DNA from 2 places in the Yimella sp. NH-Cas1 genome. Region 1 is predicted to be linked to the other one. Evidence: predicted binding sites of a transcription regulator. Region 1 holds the regulator's gene; the other holds the start of a gene.
What was found. The regulator LexA, encoded in region 1, represses DNA repair genes until DNA is damaged. The targets are predictions, from matches to a motif close to TCGAACANNTGTTCGA.
Positions count from the first base shown of each region.

Region 2: a site for LexA is predicted at 2,913-2,928, ahead of MF407_RS11745 (DUF222 domain-containing protein). Genes of this name have one in related genera too.

Region 1 is NZ_JAKSGG010000003.1:1,764,944-1,774,446, reverse strand. Features, by position in the region: gene MF407_RS08855 (helix-hairpin-helix domain-containing protein) at 1-906, shown strand, start outside; gene MF407_RS08850 (ComEC/Rec2 family competence protein) at 911-3,253, shown strand; gene MF407_RS08845 (LysR family transcriptional regulator) at 3,273-4,208, opposite strand; gene MF407_RS08840 (hypothetical protein) at 4,309-4,473, opposite strand; gene MF407_RS08835 (Sir2 family NAD-dependent protein deacetylase) at 4,711-5,601, shown strand; gene lexA (transcriptional repressor LexA) at 5,602-6,324, opposite strand; gene MF407_RS08825 (LysM peptidoglycan-binding domain-containing protein) at 6,657-7,037, shown strand; gene nrdR (transcriptional regulator NrdR) at 7,428-7,976, shown strand; gene MF407_RS08815 (vitamin B12-dependent ribonucleotide reductase) at 8,063-9,503, shown strand, end outside.
Region 2 is NZ_JAKSGG010000003.1:2,375,216-2,384,718, reverse strand. Features, by position in the region: gene MF407_RS11760 (wax ester/triacylglycerol synthase family O-acyltransferase) at 1-249, shown strand, start outside; gene MF407_RS11755 (MFS transporter) at 256-1,434, opposite strand; gene MF407_RS11750 (GTP pyrophosphokinase) at 1,578-2,600, shown strand; gene MF407_RS11745 (DUF222 domain-containing protein) at 2,970-4,499, shown strand; gene MF407_RS11740 (MFS transporter) at 4,632-5,834, opposite strand; tRNA gene MF407_RS11735 (tRNA-Arg) at 5,956-6,028, opposite strand; gene MF407_RS11730 (AI-2E family transporter) at 6,097-7,455, opposite strand; gene MF407_RS11725 (substrate-binding domain-containing protein) at 7,590-9,254, shown strand; gene MF407_RS11720 (hypothetical protein) at 9,257-9,503, shown strand, end outside.

The DNA.
Region 1 (9,503 bases):
CGTGCTGCGGCGACACACATTCCGGACCGCCGGGGCCCGGGAACCGATGGCGATCTCGACGACTTCGACGCTTCGGGGATGGAGGGCGAGACGGTCGAGGACGAGCCGCGTAGCCGGGCCGATCGGCGTCATCAAGGTCTCGGAGGCGGGAACCGGCGCGACAGCGAACGGGTCAGTCCCCACACCCCCTTGTTCCGAACACCGTTGCCCGACACCGAGGTCGACACACATCCCGGTCGCGCCGCTCTGATCGGAGCCCTCGTGGTCCTGTTGGTGGCGGGGGTCGTGTTCGGCGTACGGGTGTTCTCGGCCCGGAGCGCGGCCGAGCCCGTGCCACTCGCGCCCGCCGCCTCAACAGCTGTGACAACGACCGGCTCGGCCGCTGCTACCGCACCGGGTGGGAGGGGAGGTCAAGCACCGTACGCCACCTCGGCCGCCGCAGTTTCGCCGACGAGCCTCCTGGTTCACGTGGTCGGTCAGGTGCAGCGTCCAGGCGTGGTACGGCTCACATCAGGGTCCCGGGTCGAGGACGCCATCCGTGCGGCCGGTGGTGCGGGGCGAGGCGCAGACCTGTCAGCGGTCAACCTTGCCCGCCTGGTCACCGACGGAGAACAGGTGCAGGTGCCCAGGCCGGGGGAGAGCCCGATGCCTGCGCCGGCGCCGGCCGCGCAGTCAGGCGAGGGCACAGCGTCGACGAAAGCCGGCATACCCGCCGGACCGATCCCCCTGAACACCGCCACCGTGGCGGACCTGGACGCACTTCCGGGGGTCGGCCCGGTGCTGGCAGCGCGGATCATCGAGTGGCGTACCACGAACGGCAGGTTCAGCAGCGTCGACGAACTCGGTGAGGTGAGCGGTATCGGCGACAAGCTGCTGGAGCGGCTGCGCCCGCTGGTCACCGTGTGACCTGATGGAGCAGACGCACCGTGCCCTCGACCTCCGTCTGCTCCTGCCGGCACTGATCGCCTGGGGCGTCGCTGCCGCACTCCTCGGTGTCGCCACTTCGCTGGTGATCGCCGTTCTCGTCGGGTGTCTCGTCACCGGAATCGGCTGCTGCGGATTGGGCAGACCAACCGTACGAATGATCGGGTTCTGCGCTCTGGCAACGACCTTCATCCTCACCGCCGTCCTCGGGCATCGCGCTGTCGCACAAGCCGGCTTGGTACCAACGCTTGCTGAGCGTGGCGCCTCCGTCCGTCTCGAGGCGAGGGTGGTCTCCGATCCGGCACCGGTCCGGTCCCGCTTCGGCGCAGAGCAGGTCTGGCGCGTTCGCCTGCAGGCCACGCGGATCTCCGGACGCGGCGAGGTGGCCGGTGCACGAACGCCGATTCTCGCGTTCGGCGGGCAGGACGTGGGCCGGCTGCGCTGGCACGACACCGTCGTCGCCGCGGGACGCCTCCAACCCGCCGAGACGGGTGCCGACGTACGAGCGATCCTTCGCATTCGTCAGGTGCAGCGCACCCACCCGGCAGGACGGATCGAAGAGACCGTCGAACACCTACGAACCGGTCTGCGCGACAGCACCGAGGGCTTGCCGACCGACCCCGCCGGGCTGGTGCCGGCACTGGTCATCGGTGACACCAGCCGCATGCCGCAGGAACTGAAGGACGACATGCAGGCCACCGGAATGACCCACCTCAACGCGGTCTCCGGCAGCAACGTCACCGTCGTCCTGATGTGCGTGCAAGGACTGGCCGGCTACCTGCGGATTCCGCGGCGATGGCGCCTGCCGTTCGCGCTCCTCGGCCTCGCCCTGTTCGTGATGCTCTGTCGACCCGAACCGTCGGTCGTGCGGGCCTCGGCGATGGGAGTGGTCGGGCTGCTGGCGCTGCGCGGCGGGTCGCGGCGCGCAGGAGCCCCGGCACTGGCCGGAGCGATACTGGTGCTGCTCGCGATCGACCCGCACCTGGCTCGCTCCTTCGGGTTCATCCTGTCCAGTTTCGCCACCCTCGGGCTGTTGCTGTTCGCCCGGCGGTGGGCGGATGCCATCGCCCGATATCTCCCGAGACGGTGTGCACCACTCGCGGAAGCCATCTGCGTTCCTCTGGCAGCTCAAGTCTTCTGCGCACCGCTCACCCTGCTGCTCCAGCCCGGCGTCAGCCTGGTCGGAGTGCCCGCGAACGTCCTGGCCGCACCGTTGGTACCGATCGCGACGGTCGCCGGAGTGCTGGTCGTCTGCAGCGCACCGGTGTTGCAGCCGCTCGCCCAGTTGCTCGCCTGGGTGGCCGGTCTCCCGGCCTGGGGAATCGCCACGATCGCGCACCTCGGGGCCGACCTGCCCTATGGAACGCTGCCCTGGCCCGGAGGCTGGGTCGGGCTCGCCCTGCTGGTCCTCGTCATCGCGCTGGTGCTGACCACCGGGCACTGGTGGGCGCACCAGGCCGCGGCCCGACCGTGGCACGGCGCCGCTGCCGCGGTCATCGCGCTGGCCCTCGTCGTTCCGGTGCCCGCCGCACCTCCGTCGCGAGGGTGGACCGTCGCCATGTGTGACGTGGGGCAAGGAGACGCGACGATCGTCCGATCACCCCAGGGCGGAGTGTTGCTGATCGATACCGGTCCCGAACCCGACACCGTCGACAGTTGCCTGAGCCGCCTCGGCGTCGAACGGATCGACGCCGTTGTGCTCACCCATTTCCACGCCGACCACGTCGATGGGCTTGCCGGGGTACTGCGCAGCGGCCGCACGGTGCGAGAGCTTGTCGCGACCTTCGTCGAGGGTGAGGACGACGCCGGCCCGCACGAGGAGGCATCACGCCGTGAACCGACGCTGGCTCTCGCCGCACGCGCACGCGTACCGGTGCGGTTGGTGCGGCGCGGCGACAGCGTGGACGCACCTGGCATCACGGGGAAGGTGCTGTGGCCGGCCCGCACACTCGAGACCGGATCGGTGCAGAACAACGCGAGCGTGGTGCTCGCGGTCGTCGCCGGGGGCGTCCGGGCGTTGTTCACCGGCGACATCGAACGGGATGCCGGACGCGCCGTCCGACAGGAACTCCAGGCCGCGGGGGAGGGATCCTTCGACGTGCTCAAGGTGGCCCACCACGGTTCGGCCAACCAGGACGCAGATCTGATGGCGGTGGTGCGCCCGCGGGTCTGCCTGATCGGGGTCGGCGCAGACAACGACTACGGGCACCCGGCGCCGGTGACGTTACGACTGCTCGCCGGATGCACCGTGTTGCGCACCGATCAGGACGGCATGCTGTTCGTCCACCCGCATACGGACGGTGGCGTCTCGGTCAGCAGCTCCGGCTGACGGGCTATCGATTGCGTTGTCAGACAGGCTGTTTCGCCAGGTCGCCGACGCAGGAGGAGTCGCCGGCTGCTTCCACGAGGGCGTCGATCATCGCGGCGACCGCCGGTACGCGGGTCAGGTCGGGGGTCGTCACCGCGTACACGGTGCGGTGGGAGGGCGGGTCGATGGGCAGCACCTTGACCCGTGCGTTCGGTGCCGACCGCAGGATCAGATCGGGCACCAGGGCGACGCCCAGACCTTCGGCGACCAGACCGAGAACGGCCACGTAGTCCTCGGTCTCGAACGCGACGTCCGGGCGATACCCGGCGGCTGCTGCGAGCGAGAGCAGGTGTCCACGGCAACGCGGACAACCGGCGATCCACGGCGCTTCGGCGAGAGCCGCGAGGTCGACACTGTCCTGAGAAGCAAGTGGGTGGTCCAGCGGCAGGGCGATCCGAACGTGGTCGAGCAGAAGTTCCTTGACCTCGAAGTCGTCGAGGTGGTCGCTGCTGATCTCCAGCCCGTCATAGGTGAAGGCCACAGCGACGTCACACTCGCCGGCTCGCAGGGCCGCCAGCGACTCCGGTGGCTCACCCTCTGCGAAGCTCACCTGCACCTGCGGGAAACGCTTCTTCACCAGCGACAGTGCCTTCGGCACCAGCGTCGAGGACGAGGAGGGGAAGGCCATGAGTCGGACGCGTCCTGACTGGAGACCGGCGATCGCCGCGACCTCGGATTCGGCCGCGCTGATCGCGCCGAGGACCGCGCCGGCGTGGCGGGCCAGGACTTCACCGGCTTCGGTGAGTCGCACGTTGCGGCCCAGTCGTTCGACCAGGGGAGTGCCCAAGCGCTCTTCGAGGCGACGGACCATCTGGGAGATGGCGGGCTGGGAGTAACCGAGCGACGACGCCGCGGCGGTGAAACTGCCCTCGTCAGCGATGGCACGAATCACCCGGAGGCCGGCAGCGTCGATCATGCGCACCAGCCTACAAACCGTTCGACCGACCCGCCTGCTCAGCATGAAATCGCAGCGCGAGCCGCAGATCCTCACCGGTCCAGGAACGCCGGTGTGCCGATCAGCTCGGGCGTGGCCCGAACGACGTCGGTCGAGCGCCCGCCTGGGCTCTGGCCAGCCCGAGGATGAGGCAGAGGGACGCTGCGGCGAATCCTTGCCTGACGCCCAGGGCCATGACGGCCGAACCGATGGCGACCAGCAGCGCCGAGTGCATCATCCAGGCCACCGCCGCACCGCCTCCGGCGCGGCTGATCGGGGCGGTGGCCCCTGTGCGCCACCACCAGCAACAACGGCAGGATCAGGGGCGAAGGGGCCTCGGTCGTGTTCGCGCGTCCGGCCGTGGAGACAGCTGTCGCCCATCACCGCGAGCCAACCCAGCGTGACCCACCCCGATAGCGTACGAACCGATGCGCCCGCCGGCTCTCGATGAGCCGCGGCCTCGAACTCGGAACAGACCCGACCCATGGAGAACGAAGGTCCGATGGACGACCGCAGCCACCTGGCACACCTGCTCCGCGAGGGCGACGTGTTGGTCATGACCGGGGCCGGGCTGTCCACCGAATCCGGGCTGCCCGATTACCGCGGACCGGACGGGGTACGCCGTGTGGAGCCCATGACCGTGAGCGAGTTCCGGGCCGGAGTCGCTGCGCGGCAACGCTATTGGAGCCGGTCCTATGTCGGATGGGAGAGGTTCCGGACGGCGCGGCCCAACGAAGCGCACCGTCACCTCGCCGCGCTGGAGAAGGCGGGCCTGTTCGAGACGACGATCACCCAGAACGTCGACGGCCTGGCCCAGCAGGCAGGGTCCCGCGATGTCATCGAGTTGCACGGCAACCTCGGGCGAGCCGTCTGCCTGAACTGCCGGGCGCTTGCCGACCGAGAGTGGATCCAGCAGCAGTTCGCCACGCGCAATCCGGTGTTCGCGCAGGACGCCGAGAGGGCGCGCGACCTGCCGCTGCGCCCGGATGGCGACGTCGACATCGACCCCTCGCTGATCCATGACATCGAACTGGTGGTGTGCCCGACCTGTGGCAGCGACCTGCTGAAGCCGGACGTCGTGATGTTCGGCGAATCGGTACCCAAGGATCTGGTCGCCCATTGCTTCAACCGTCTCGAGCGGGCAAAGTCGCTGCTGGTGGTCGGATCCTCGCTCGGTGTGATGTCCGGCTTCCGTTTCGCGCGGCGTGCTGCCGAGCGCGACATCCCGATCGTGCTGGTCAACACCGGTTGGTCGCGAGCGGAACATCTGGCCACCAGACACGTACACCGCCCCCTGAGCGAGGTGCTGCAGGAGGCGGTGTGGGACGTACTGGGTGACGTCGACCGGGACGCGAGCGGCGATCGACGCCGGTGATCAGACCCGCCGCAGGACGGCCGTGACCTTGCCGAGGATCACCGCGTGGTCACCGTCGATCGGGTCGTACGCCGGGTTGTGCGGCATCAGCCAGACCTTGCCGTCGCGACGCTTGAACGTCTTGACGGTGGCTTCGTTGTCGAGCATCGCGGCGACGATGTCGCCGTTGGTCGCGGTCGGCTGCTGGCGCACGACGACCCAGTCGCCGTCGCAGATCGCGGCGTCGACCATCGAGTCACCGACCACCTTGAGCAGGAACAGGTCGCCCTCACCGACGATCTGCTTGGGCAACGGGAAGACGTCTTCGACGACCTCTTCGGCCAGGATCGGCCCGCCGGCCGCGATGCGTCCGACGACGGGCACGTAGGAGGCTGCCGGACGCTGGTCGCCGGCGCCGGTCTCGTCGATGGTGGAGTCGTCGCTCGAGGTGACGCTGGAACCGCCACGCACGCCCCGCTTGTCCTGCTGGTGATCGGGGGAGATGACCTCGATCGCGCGGGGACGGTTGGGGTCACGGCGCAGATAACCCTTGCGCTCCAGCATCGACAGTTGGTGGGCCACCGAACTCGGGCTGGTCAGGCCGACGGCCTCACCGATCTCCCGCATGCTCGGCGGGTAGCCGCGCCGGTCGACGGAGTTGCGGATCACTTCGAGGACCTTGCGCTGGCGGGTGGTCAGCGCTACGCCGCCCTCGTCGTCGGGCAGCTGGTGGATCTTGGCCATGTCGTCTGCGTCCTTCGTCATGCCGTCGGTGAGGTGGTGCGGGCGGGTCGATCGGTACGGCCCTGCATGCCCGGGGTGATGCATCCTGGACGACCGATGAAGCCGCTGTCGGCGAGCCGTGTAGCGCTCTTCGAGGGAGGTTGTCGGTGGTCGGTGCCAGGCTGCGGAGCATGGAAAGAGGCTATGCGGCTCGGACACAGTTTTCAAACATTTGTACGAGGCGTGTCTCGCATCATTCGAACAGTCGTGCTATACATCGTACAGACGTTCTATCGCACACGTGTGCGAAGGAGAACTTGATCCGGCGCCTCGCGCCAGGGACGGAGAACATCATGAGTGCAGTTGCTCACTGGGATCAGCCGCGTGTGGTCCGCACACTGCAGCGCCGGCGTCACCTGACCCTCGTGCCGTCGAACCAGCCGGTCGCACGAGTCGACCGGGACGAGGTTCGGCTCACCATGCGCGGCCGTCGCGTGCTCGCCGTGCTCGTGCTCACCACCCTGATCGCGGCGGGCTGGGGTGCCGGGCGGGCGTTCGCCTCCTCGCCGTCGACGACGCAGTTGGTGGTGCAGCCGGGGCAGACGCTGTCCGAGGTTGCGCACCAGGCCTACCCGCAGTTGCCGGTCGCCGAAGCGGTCGTGCGCCTTCAGCTCGCGAACGACCTCAATACTCTGCATGTCCACCCGGGCCAGTCGTTGACGGCTCCTCGCTGACGACGACTTCGCTCACATGGCGCGCCCCGTCTCCCGATCGTCGGGAACGGGGCTCGGGTGTGTCACGGGGCCTCGCGGGCGTGTCGCGACCAGTCGCGAACGCCTCGGCGCCGTGACCAGCACGTTTGGTGAACGTGCCGGACCGGCCGAGAGACTTTCCGATCCACACCTTGCATCTTGGGGTCGAAACGGAATAGCATCCCTACATCTAGTAGTTACACCGATGTAAGTTGTCCACATGTAGGTCCCCAGGATCTCAACAGAAATGACGGGCTTCTTCACCGGTTATCCACAAGAACATCCCCAATCGGGCCGATCAAGGCCTCGTGGCCCGGGCATTCCTATGCCCTTGCGAGCCGAACCGACCCGGATCATCACCAGGAGGTGACCATGCACTGCCCGTTCTGCCGACACGACGACTCCCGGGTCGTCGACAGCCGCAGCAGTGATGACGGCACCTCCATCAAACGGCGTCGCCAGTGCCCGTCGTGCGGCAAGCGGTTCTCCACCATGGAGACCGCCGGCCTCACGGTGGTCAAGCGGTCCGGCGCCAGCGAACCGTTCTCCCGGCAGAAGGTGCTCGTGGGCGTCCGCAAGGCCTGCCAGGGCCGGCCTGTGTCCGAGGACCAGCTCGCCCTGCTGGCGCAGGAGGTGGAGGAGAGCATCCGCTCCGGCGGCGCGGCCGAGATCGACGCGCACGACGTGGGACTGGCGATTCTCGGCCCGCTGCGCACGCTCGACGAGGTGGCCTACCTGCGGTTCGCCTCCGTCTACCAGGCGTTCGACGATCTCGACGACTTCGAGGCAGCCATCGCCCTGTTGCGCGCCGAACGCGATCTCAGCTCGACCGACGGGGCCGGTCACCAAGCCGCAGCTCGAACAGGCGACGAGGCTGTCGGTGGTCGGGTTCAGACTGATCGAACCGTGACCGACCGCTGACCGCTGGCACACGCACCACCGATTTCCAAGCAATCACACGCAGATTCACAACCGGCATCACACCGAGAAGCCCACGGAGGAGCATCATGACGGAGACGACCAACGCACGCTCGCGCACGCGCAAGAGCGGCAAGGGTGTGAAGGTGGAACGCATCTTCACCACCCCGGGCGTGCATCCCTATGACGAGGTCACCTGGGAGCGTCGCGACGTCGTTCAGCAGAACTGGAAGACCGGCGAGACGATCTTCGAGCAGCGTGGCGTGGAGTTCCCCGACTTCTGGTCGCTGAACGCGTCCACGATCGTCACCACGAAGTACTTCCGCGGCGCACTTGGCACCGAGGCCCGTGAGACCAGCCTCAAGCAGCTCATCGACCGTGTCGTGCTGACCTACGTCAAGGCCGGCAAGGAGTTCGGCTACTTCGCCACCGACGACGACGCGACGCTGTTCGAGCACGAGCTCACCTGGTCGCTGCTGCACCAGGTTTTCAGCTTCAACTCCCCGGTGTGGTTCAACGTCGGCACCAAGAGCCCCCAGCAGGTCTCGGCGTGCTTCATCCTCGCCGTCGACGACTCGATGGACTCGATTCTCAACTGGTACAAGGAGGAGGGCTTCATCTTCAAGGGCGGCTCCGGTGCCGGCCTGAACCTCTCGCGGATCCGTTCCTCCAAGGAGTTGTTGTCCAGCGGCGGCACCGCCAGCGGCCCGGTCAGCTTCATGCGTGGCGCCGACGCCTCCGCCGGCACCATCAAGTCCGGTGGCGCCACCCGCCGCGCGGCGAAGATGGTCGTGCTCGACGTCGACCACCCCGACATCGAGGAATTCATCGAGACCAAGGCGCGCGAGGAGGACAAGATCCGTGCGCTGCGCGACGCCGGTTTCGACATGGACCTCGGCGGCAAGGACATCCACTCGGTCCAGTACCAGAACGCCAACAACTCCGTCCGGGTCAGCGACGAGTTCATGCGTGCGGTCGAGGACGGTAAGCCGTTCGGTCTGCGTGCCCGCGGCACCGGTGAGGTCATCGAGGAAGTCGACGCCCGCGAGCTGTTCGACAAGATCAACAAGGCCGCGTGGGAGTGCGCCGACCCGGGTGTGCAGTACGACGACACCATCAACGCGTGGCACACCAACCCCGAGTCGGGGCGCATCACCGCGTCCAACCCGTGCTCGGAGTACATGTCGCTCGACAACTCCTCCTGCAACCTCGCGAGCCTCAACCTGCTGAAGTTCCTGAAGGAAGACGACACCTTCGACGTGCCGACCTTCCAGAAGGTCGTCGAGATGGTCATCACCGCGATGGACATCTCCATCTGCTTCGCCGACTTCCCGACCGAGGCGATCGGCAAGACCACCGTCGACTACCGCCAGCTCGGCATCGGTTACGCCAACCTCGGTGCGCTGCTGATGGCCACCGGCCACGGCTACGAGTCCGAGGGTGGCCGCAGCCTCGCCGCTGCCATCACCTCGCTGCTCACCGGCGCGGCCTACAAGCGGTCTGCCGAGATCGCCGGTGTCGTCGGTTCCT
Region 2 (9,503 bases), 610 kb from region 1:
AACGTGCCCGGTGGCAGCCGGCAGGCATACGTCGCGGGCGCGGAACTGCAGGCGATGTACCCGCTGTCGGTGTTGGCCGACGGGATCGGGCTCAACATCACCCTGCTGGGCTACCGCGATCTGCTGCATGTGGGCATCACCACCGATCCGGAACTGGTGCCTGACCCGCAGCAGATCTGCGAGTGGGCGGTCGAGGAACTGGCGCTGTTGGTGCAGGAGGCCGAACGGCCCGCCTCACAGACTGATTGACCGGTCTCAGGCTGCTCGTCGTGCGGCCAAGGCGACCGCTGCGCTCGCCACGGCTGCGATCCACAGCCCGGCCATGACCTGTTGGGTGTGCCAGCGTGAGGCGAGCGCGGCGATGATCATCGGCAGGAAGAAGCCGAGATAGGTGAGGCAGTAGAAGACCGCGTTGGTCATCGCCAGGTGAGTCGCGTCGGCGGCGTGCTCGACGCGGGTGAGCCCGCCGACGAGGTTGAGTCCGTATCCGCACCCCAGCACCGCTCCGGCGGCAACTGCTAGCAGCGGATTCGGTTGCCACGCAACGAGAGCCACCATCGGGATGCCGACCAGCACGGCCACCATGCCGAGCAGGCTGACCACGCCCGGACGCTGCGCCTCCAGGTCACGGGCGGGCTGCTGCACCAGCACGCCGATGCCGAGCGTCACACCCGACATGGCGCCGCTGAAGGCGATCGACCAGCCGCTGATGTGCTGACCGACGAGGGCGGGGATGGTGACGATGCCCAGCGACGGGCAGGCGAACACCCACGGCGCCATCGGCGCGATGCGTCCCCAGAAATGCGTCGACAGGGCCGCGTGCGACGGGCGAGTCGCAGGGACGTCCGGCTCGCCGATCGCGACGAGATGGTCGGGGGCATGCTGGGAGCGCATCGGAGCGTTCCACACGACCGCCGCGGCAACAGCCGTCAGGGCGATGTGGACGAGGTACGGGACGACCTTGGGGCCGGCAACCCATTCGGCGAGCACCCCGGCCGCCACGGGGCCGAGGCAGAACCCGCCCGACAACGACATCGCGGCCCGACGGGCGCCCGTCCCTGCAGGTGCATCGCTGGACAGTTCCTTGACCCAGGTCGAGCCCGGCGCCATGGCGGCACCGGTTGCCATGCCGTACAGCACACGTCCGATGAACAGCAGGACGGAGTTCGATTCACCGATCGCCAGCACAGCCGAGGCGAGAGCACTGAACACCATGACCGGTCGGAGCACCGCACGGTGGCCGAAGCGTCCGGCCAGTGCAGCCGAACCCAGCAGGGCCGGGACCAGGCCGAGAACGTATGCCGCGAACATCGCGTTGACGAAGGTGGGGGTGAGTCCGTTCTCCGCGCGGTAGACCAGCAGCAGCGGGGAGAACTCGTTGGCCCCCCATCCGACGACGAACAGCGCGAACGCGACGCGCATCCATGGCTTCACCGGCACAGCCTGGCAGGCATGAATCCGGCGAGCATCACTGCAGGTGCGGACATCCGTCGTGCCCCCTCCCACCGCACCGACCGATCGGTGGGCTTGTGGACCGGTGCTCGCCGTCCGGGTCGCCGGCCTGACATGCTGCACCCATGCCGTCGTCCCGTGGTTCGCGTCCGCTCCCGCACCAGGAAGTCGTTCGTCGTGCTACCCAGCAGTACGCCTCCCTGCACCCGAAGTTGCGCGTCGCCGCTGAAGAAGCGGTCGATCTCGTCGTCGGCATCCTGGACGACGCCGGCCTCAACTACCTGACCGTCACCGGCCGAGCCAAGAGCGTCGAGTCGTTCGCCGACAAGGCCGGCCGGTTGCGGGACGGTACGCCGGTCTATCCCGACCCGATGTCCGACATCGGCGACGTGATCGGTCTGCGGGTCATCACCTACGTGCGTTCGGACGTCGCGGCGGTCGCTCAACTGCTGGCCACCGAGGCAGTCGTGCTGGACGACCGGGACATGGGCAGCGAGACCGCGAGCGAGGGGCGCTGGGGTTACGCGAGCCGGCACCTGCAGATCCAGCTCTCGGCCGAGGACCGCAAGGCCCACCCGAAGATCGGAGACCGGCACGTACAGGTGCAGATCCGTACCGTGCTGCAGCACGCATGGGCCGAGTTCGAGCACGACATCCGTTACAAGGGGACGGTTCCGGATGAGTACCGCTCCGACTTCGATCGTCGTTTCAGTCTTGCGGCGGGTCTGCTCGAGCTCGCCGACCTCGAGTTCTCGGCGATCCGCGAACGCCTGCAACGGCCGGTGCACGCGCCCTCCTCCGGCGACCCCGAGGTCGACCCGCGCATCGACCCGCGCGAGTTGGCCGCGTTCCTGGCCGGTCAGTACGCGGACGCCAGCTGGTCGCGTCCGGAGCACTACGCCTGGATGTCGGGGCTCGTCCTCGAGCTCGGGATCACCTCGCTGACCGAGCTCGCCGATGCGATCCGCAGTATCGACGTCGCGGACGTGGACCGGCGAATGGGTTATCGCAACCCGCCGGGCGCCGTCCGCCGGTTGGATGACGTCCTGCTGGTCGCGTTCGGTGAGAGGTACATCGATCTGCACGACAACTCCCACCGCGTCGACCGGCTGAAGACGCGGCTGGCGAAGATGAAGTCCGCCGGCTGACTCGCCTACGCACTCATCAGCGGCTTCTGAACGCCCAAGGCTTCCGCCGACTTTGGCTGGTTGAGCCCTACGGCGGAATGTCACCACCGCCGGCCGCAGGCTTCGGGGGCCTAGGAGCGTTCGCTGGTTGAGCCCTGCGCCCGAGGTACGAGGGCGCAGGTGCCGAAACCACGGCGACATAGACGGACACCCGACCCGCCGAGGAAGGGCTGTGCATAAATAGGCCCGCGAAGCCGGGCTGTGGATACCGTCAAGTAGCGAATTCTGTTGTCGACGAACGAAATTCAGGGACCAAACCCTTCCCCACACTGTTCGAACACCTGTACGATGAAGGTAGACCGGAAGCGCACCAAGGGAGGGTGAGTGGGCATGGTGAACGAACGCTGGTCGAGTAGCTGCGAGCCCCCAGGGGCGAGCGGCGCGATCGAGACCCGGTGCGGTTCGACGGCTGCTGAACCGGCCCCTGCGTACCCGGGCGAGGCGGGTGAGTGTGCTGGGTCGGTGCGTGAGGTGCTGCCGGATGTGTGCCGGTTGGCGTCGATCTCGGTGAATCTGAGTGATGTGGAGCTGACGGTGGCGGCGCAGTCGTTGGCGGTGATGATGCAGCAGGCGGAAGCAGCGTTGGTGGCGGTAACTGCTGAGGCGATCGAGCGGGGAGCGGTGGATCGGTCGACCGCGGCGGGTGCGGGGCAGTGGGTGCAACGGTTGTCCAGTGGTGAGGACGCGGGCTCAGTGCTCGGCGCGCAGACAGCGTCGCTCGCGGGGCCCCTGGTTCGGGTGGATCCGGTTGAGACAGAACACGATTCCGACGGTTCCGACTGTTCCGACGGTTCTGATGTGTCGTGTGCTGTGGCTGCTGGTGGTTTGGAGCCGGCGCATGCTGCCCGGGTTGCTCGGTTGGCGGACGCGTGTCGGTCGCCGTTGAATGCTCGGTTGGCTGCTGCGGTGACCTCGGGGGCGGTGAACACCACGATCGCGAATGCGGCGTTGTTCAACACCGCGAAGGTGAAAGCGGTGGTGCCGACCGCGGGTGTGGACGAGATTTATGGGTGGTTCCTGTCGCTGGCGCCGGGTGATGGGGCGCGGGCGGTGCGGGAGTTGACCAAGCGGATCCTGGCTGAGTACGGCCAGGAGGTGCTGGATGAGAAGGAAGACGCGTTGCAGCGGCACGAGTCGTTGTCGTGGACTGATCTGCCGGAGGGCATGGTGCGGTTCACCGGTGACTTCTCTGCTGATCATGCCGAGGTGATCAAGCACGCGATCGGAGCATTGTCGGCGCCGTCACCGGTGTCGGAGTGCTGCGAGGATCCGCATCACCGGCACTACCCGGGTGCGAGCAGGTCGGGTGAACCGGATCTGCGGACGCCGGGCAAGCGGCGCGCGGATGCGTTGCTGATGTTGATCATGGTGGGTGCGCAGGCTGTTGATGGTGACGGCAGTGTGAAGACGTTCGGGACGGCCCGGTTGGTGGTCACGATCGATTACGGGGTGCTCGCCAAAGCGCTTGCGGGGTTGGGCGTCACTGATGGTGGTGTGGGTGTCACACCGGACACGGTGCGGCAGTTGGCGTGTGATGCGGAGATCATTCCGATGGTGTTGGGTTCGAAGAGTCAACCGTTGAACGTCGGACGCAAAGTCCGGTTGGTCGACAAGGAACTGCGACGAGCAGTGATCCAACGAGATCGGCACTGCAGCTTCGATGGGTGCACGCGGCCGCCGGTGATGTGCGAGGTCCACCACGTTCAACCGTGGTGGACCGGTGGTGAAACATCCCTGGCGAACTCAGCCCTGTTGTGCGGCACGCATCACCGGATCGTGCACCGTGACAACCTCACCGCGACCGTTACCGACGAAACCGTGACCTGGCACCACCAAAAGAAGACCGCCTCCGCGGCCTGACCGATCGAAGCCCTCAGGTTCGACCGATGTTTTCAGTTCCACCGAGGGGTCATTCGCCAGGACATGATTCCTGTCACCACTCGGTGACGTTCTCGAGCGAAATGAATCAGAGCGACGCGAGCACTTGTAGCGTCACGACGCTGCGAGATTTGTGAGCGGCGTAGCGGTCCGTCTACTCGTGAGCAGCAAGACCGCGACCGCCTCGCACAGCACGGCGAGGACGATCGCCGCCGCTCCCACCGCGGTGCTGAGTGAGACGACAGTGGCGACCGCGCCGACGCCGATCGCGGTGGCGGCCTGCAGCGTGTAGGCGACCAGATAGAGGAACGACAGTGTGGCACCCCGGTGATGCGTAGGAGACAGGTCGTTGATGAGTCCGAGCCCGCCGGTGAACGCCAGCGCGTAGGCGATCCCGCCGACGACGCACCAGCCGAGGAACAACGGAAGCGATCCGAAGCCGCTGGCCGCCGCCATGAGTGCGAGGCTCACGAGAGTGAGCGCGGTGCCGGCCCAAATGAGAGCGCGGGCATGGAACCGCGGCAGGAAAAGGCCAGTGACCCCGATGCACGCGGATGACGTGGCCAGCAGGCTCCCGACGAGAGCGGTGTTCTCGTTGTGGGTGAACTGGTCGATCATGTGGGCGCCCAAGGACAGGAAGATCGCACCGACGCAGTAAGCCAGGCTCACCGAGAGCGTCGAGATGACGAACCCGGTCCGGAATCCGGTGGGGACGAACGGTACCTGCGGTCGCCACCGCTTCGTCATCAGTGGTCGGTCGTCCGGGGTGGCCCACACCGCCGCACCCGCCGTCACGGCAAGGACGAGCAGGACGATGTAACTCCACAGCAGCGGGCGAGGGAGGTGTTCGGCGAACAAGCCGCTGAGCAGCAGGGCAAAAGTGAGACCGGTTGCCGTCGCGACGGTGGCGACAGTGCTCGCGGAGCGAGGGTTGCGGCTGGTGTTGTTCTCGATCAGGGACGCGGTCGCGGCGCCCATTGCCAGGCCCGCCCCGGCGCCCTGCAGCACGCGTCCGACATAGAGGAAGGCGACGTTGGGTGCGAATGCGAACACGATCGCGGAGGCTGCCATGAGCGCGATGCCCGCGAGCATGATGCGGCGCCGTCCGAACAGGTCGGACAGATTCCCGAACAAGGGGAGCACCACGACCAGCGCGAGTTGATAGGTCGCGAACACGGTCGTGACCGCGACTGGCGGTAGATCCCACTTCACCGCGTAGAGCGGATAGAGGACGCTCGGCGCTCCCGACGACCAGAGCGACAGGCCCAGGACGCACGCCGCGGACCAGAACGCCCTGCGCCGGCCCAGGCGGTTCATGATGCTTGGGCGCGGACGCGTCCGAACAACACACGGCCCATCGCGCGTTCCCTCCGTCGTCGTCCGGTCTCAAGGATCAGCCGAAGTAACTGTCGAGCATGAGGTCATCCGTCACGCGAAGTGCCCCCGGCAGGATTCGAACCTGCGACACCCGCTTTAGGAGAGCGGTGCTCTATCCCCTGAGCTACGAGGGCGGGGGCCGGGCGCCCGGCCGGAGCAGTCTAGTTCGCAGCTGGTCGAACCTGCGAACTCACCGGGCGACTCACAGTTCGTCCAGCTTGTCCGCCAGGTCGTCCTTTGCGGGCGGGTGAGTGTCTTTGGCAGCTTGCTCGGCCGCGTACCGCCCTTCGGGTGTGAGTGGCTCGAGTTCGCCCGGAGACAGGTCACCTGTTCGCAGGTCGATCTGTTCACCCAGATAGCGCAGTGTCACCGCGACCGTCGCGGCGAGAGGCACGGCGAAGAAGGCGCCGACGATGCCGAACAACTGGCCACCCAGCGCGATCGACAGCAGCACCAGCGCAGGGTGCAACTCCATGGAACGGCTCTGCAGCAAGGGCTGCAGGATGTGGCCCTCGAGTTGCTGCACCAGCAGGACGATCAGCAGCACCAGCAACGCGGTCGTGACGCTCTTGGTCACCAGCGCCACCAGCACCGCGAGCGTCCCGGCGACGAACGCACCGACGATCGGGACGAACCCACCGAAGAAGGTCAGCAGCGCCAAGGGCAACGCGAGCGGGACGCCGAGCACCACCAGACCGAGACCGATGAAGAACGCGTCCACCGCGGAGACCAGGGCCTGCGTCCGGATGAACCCGGACAGGGTCTGCCACACGCGGGTGAGCATCTCGGTGAAGTGGGCGCCGGCGCCGCGTCCTGCGATCGAGCGCAGCCACGGCAGGAAGTGCGGTCCGTCCTTGATCATCAGGAAGCACAGGATCAGGGCCACGATGAGGTTGACCAGGATGTGTCCGGCGGTCGTGACGCCGGTGAAGACACCGCTGGCGATCTTGTCGCCGGATGTCTGCAGCTTGTCGGTGATGGCCTTGACCGCGTTGTCGATCTGCTCGGGCTGCACGTTGAACGGCGGGCCTTCGAGCCAGTCCTGGATCTTGTTGACCCCGTCGATCGACTTGCTGGTGAGTTCGGGCACCTGCGAACTCACCATCGGCGTCATCAGCGCGATGATCGCCGCGAACACTGCGATCGCACCGAGCAGGCTGGTGACGGCGGCGGCCGCAGGGGAGAAGCCGCGCGAACGCAGCCAGCGGGTCGGCGGCCACAACACGGTGGCGATGACGAGCGCCAGGCACACCGGCAGCAAGGCCGACCAGAAGATGCCCACGATCTTCAGCACGGCCCACAGGGCGGCCAGGATCAGCAGCGTTCTCAGAGCCCAGCCGGCGGTCCAACGCATGCCTCGTCCGATGACCATGGCCCGGTCGACGCCCTCGTTGGTCGTGCGCGCCTTCGCGACCTTCGACCCGGCAGCCACCCGCTCGCCCAGGATGCGGGGCCGTACCTTGGCGGTCCCGTCGCCGGAGTCCTCGTCCGGACGCGTGGGCTTCTGTTTGGGGCCCGCGAGCTTTGTACCCAGGCGGGACAAGCCCAAGCGTTTCAGCATTGTTCTCCTTCAAGCGGCGAAGTCCGAGCCGGCCCCGAGGATGAGGACCGGCGCCGGACGCTGTCCCCACTGAACCACCTCGATCGGCGCAACGGGGAACTAGCGCGGGAACGGGCAGGTAACCTACCGGAACGATGAGTGACTCCTCGGTATCCACAGCTGCGTCGTCGTCCGCCGGCCCTGCGCGAAACAAGCGCATCGCCGCGGGCGCCGGACTGCTCGCGCTCACCCTCGGCACCGGTGGCGCGGTCTCGGCGATGGTCGGCTCGTCGGACGAGGTCGCGTCCTGCGCCGAGCCGGCGAAGGTGTCCGTGTCGGTGACCCCGGAGTTGTACCCAGTCGTCTTCGAGCAGGTGGACGCGTTGGAGTCCAACCCCACGCTGTGCGCGGACTACGTCGTCAGCCGCGCATCGGGTGAAAGCGTCAACCGGGCCGTGAAGGCGGGCGGCCAGGGCATCCCGGACGTGTGGATCCCCGATTCCTCGATGTGGGTGGACGACGCCACGGCGAAGCTCGGTGCGGGCTGGGTCGGAAACTCCGGTTCGATCGCCAGCAGTCCCGTGGTTGTCGGCGTGCCGCAGGCACAGTCCTCCGTGCCCGGTTTGGACAAGACCCCGACTTGGGCGCAGCTCCTCAGCGCCGGCAATCTCCCGGTCACCGTTCAGGACACCGGTGTCTCCTCGACCTCGCTCGCCGCGATGACCGTCGCGAACCGCGGATCGGGCACCCGTCAGGAACGCACCGACCTGCTGCGCTCGATCGTTCGACTCAGCCGTTCGACCCTCTCGCCGGAGTCGCTGGCCGGCCGCGCTGTGCAGGGGTCGGACGCCGCACGCGCATACCCGCTGTCGGAACAACAGTTGCTCGAGTTCGACCGGACCCACCCGGACAAGAAGCTGCGGCCGCTGATTCCGCAGGAAGGCGTCCCGCAGCTCGACTTCCCGTTCGTGCGTCCGGTCAAGGCAACCTCCGCACCGCAGAACGCGATCGATGCGTTGCTCGCCTCTCTGCGCAGCGCGCAGGCGAAGTCGGCGCTGAACAAGGCGGGCTTCCGGGTGCCCGGGGGACAGGCGCCGGACAGTTCGGCACTTCCCTCCGGCATCAAGCTGGTGGCGGCGCCCAAGAGCGCCGAGAACGTCAGCGCCGTCAAGTCGTGGGGTGACCTGGCACGCGACGCACGCATGCTCGTCCTGGTCGATGTATCGGGCTCGATGATCGCCGAGGTGGGGCCGAAGCAGAGCCGGATCGACCTGCTCGCCAGCACCGCGAAACTCGCACTGAACGCGCTCCCGGGCACGACTCAGATCGGTGCCTGGGCGTTCAGCACCGACCTCGACGGCAAGGGTAAGGACTATCTGGCGATCGTTCCCGAGGTCGCCGAGATCGGTAACACCCCGTCCGGCAACGCGCACAAGCAGAAGATGGTCGACAAGCTCGGACAGCTACCCGCCTTGGTCGAGAAGAACGGGGACACCGGTCTGTACGACTCGATCTGGGCGGCGTACCAGGCGGCGACCAAGAGCTACCGAGACGGCTACGTCAACTCGATCGTCGTGATGACCGACGGCAAGAACGACGACCCGGGTGGCGGGCTCAGTCTCCAGCAGCTGCTGAAGAACCTCGGCGGCGCCTACAAACCCGACAAGCCGATCAAGCTGGTCGCCATCTCGATGGGCCAGGACACCGATCCGGCCGCGCTCAAGCAGATCGCGAGGGCAACCGACGGGTTGTCCTACGTGACCAAGGACCCCTCGGAGATCTCAACTGTGTTCGTCGACGCATTCCTGCACCGAAGCTGACGATGACCGACACCACCGCAACGGACGACCGTTCCGCGCACGACATCGCCGGCTGGCGCGAGGAGCTCACCGGTATCGGCGGACCCAACACCTTGTTGTGGTTCGACGACCGCGGACGCGGCATGCTCGAACTCACCACCGCGCACCCGGCCGGGGTGGCTCGCCTGTTCTCCTCCGGCAGCGCCCGTCTGTCGCAGGTGGTGCGGGAGTCCTACGCCTACGCCGAGGCCTCGCGCCGGCTGCGGATGA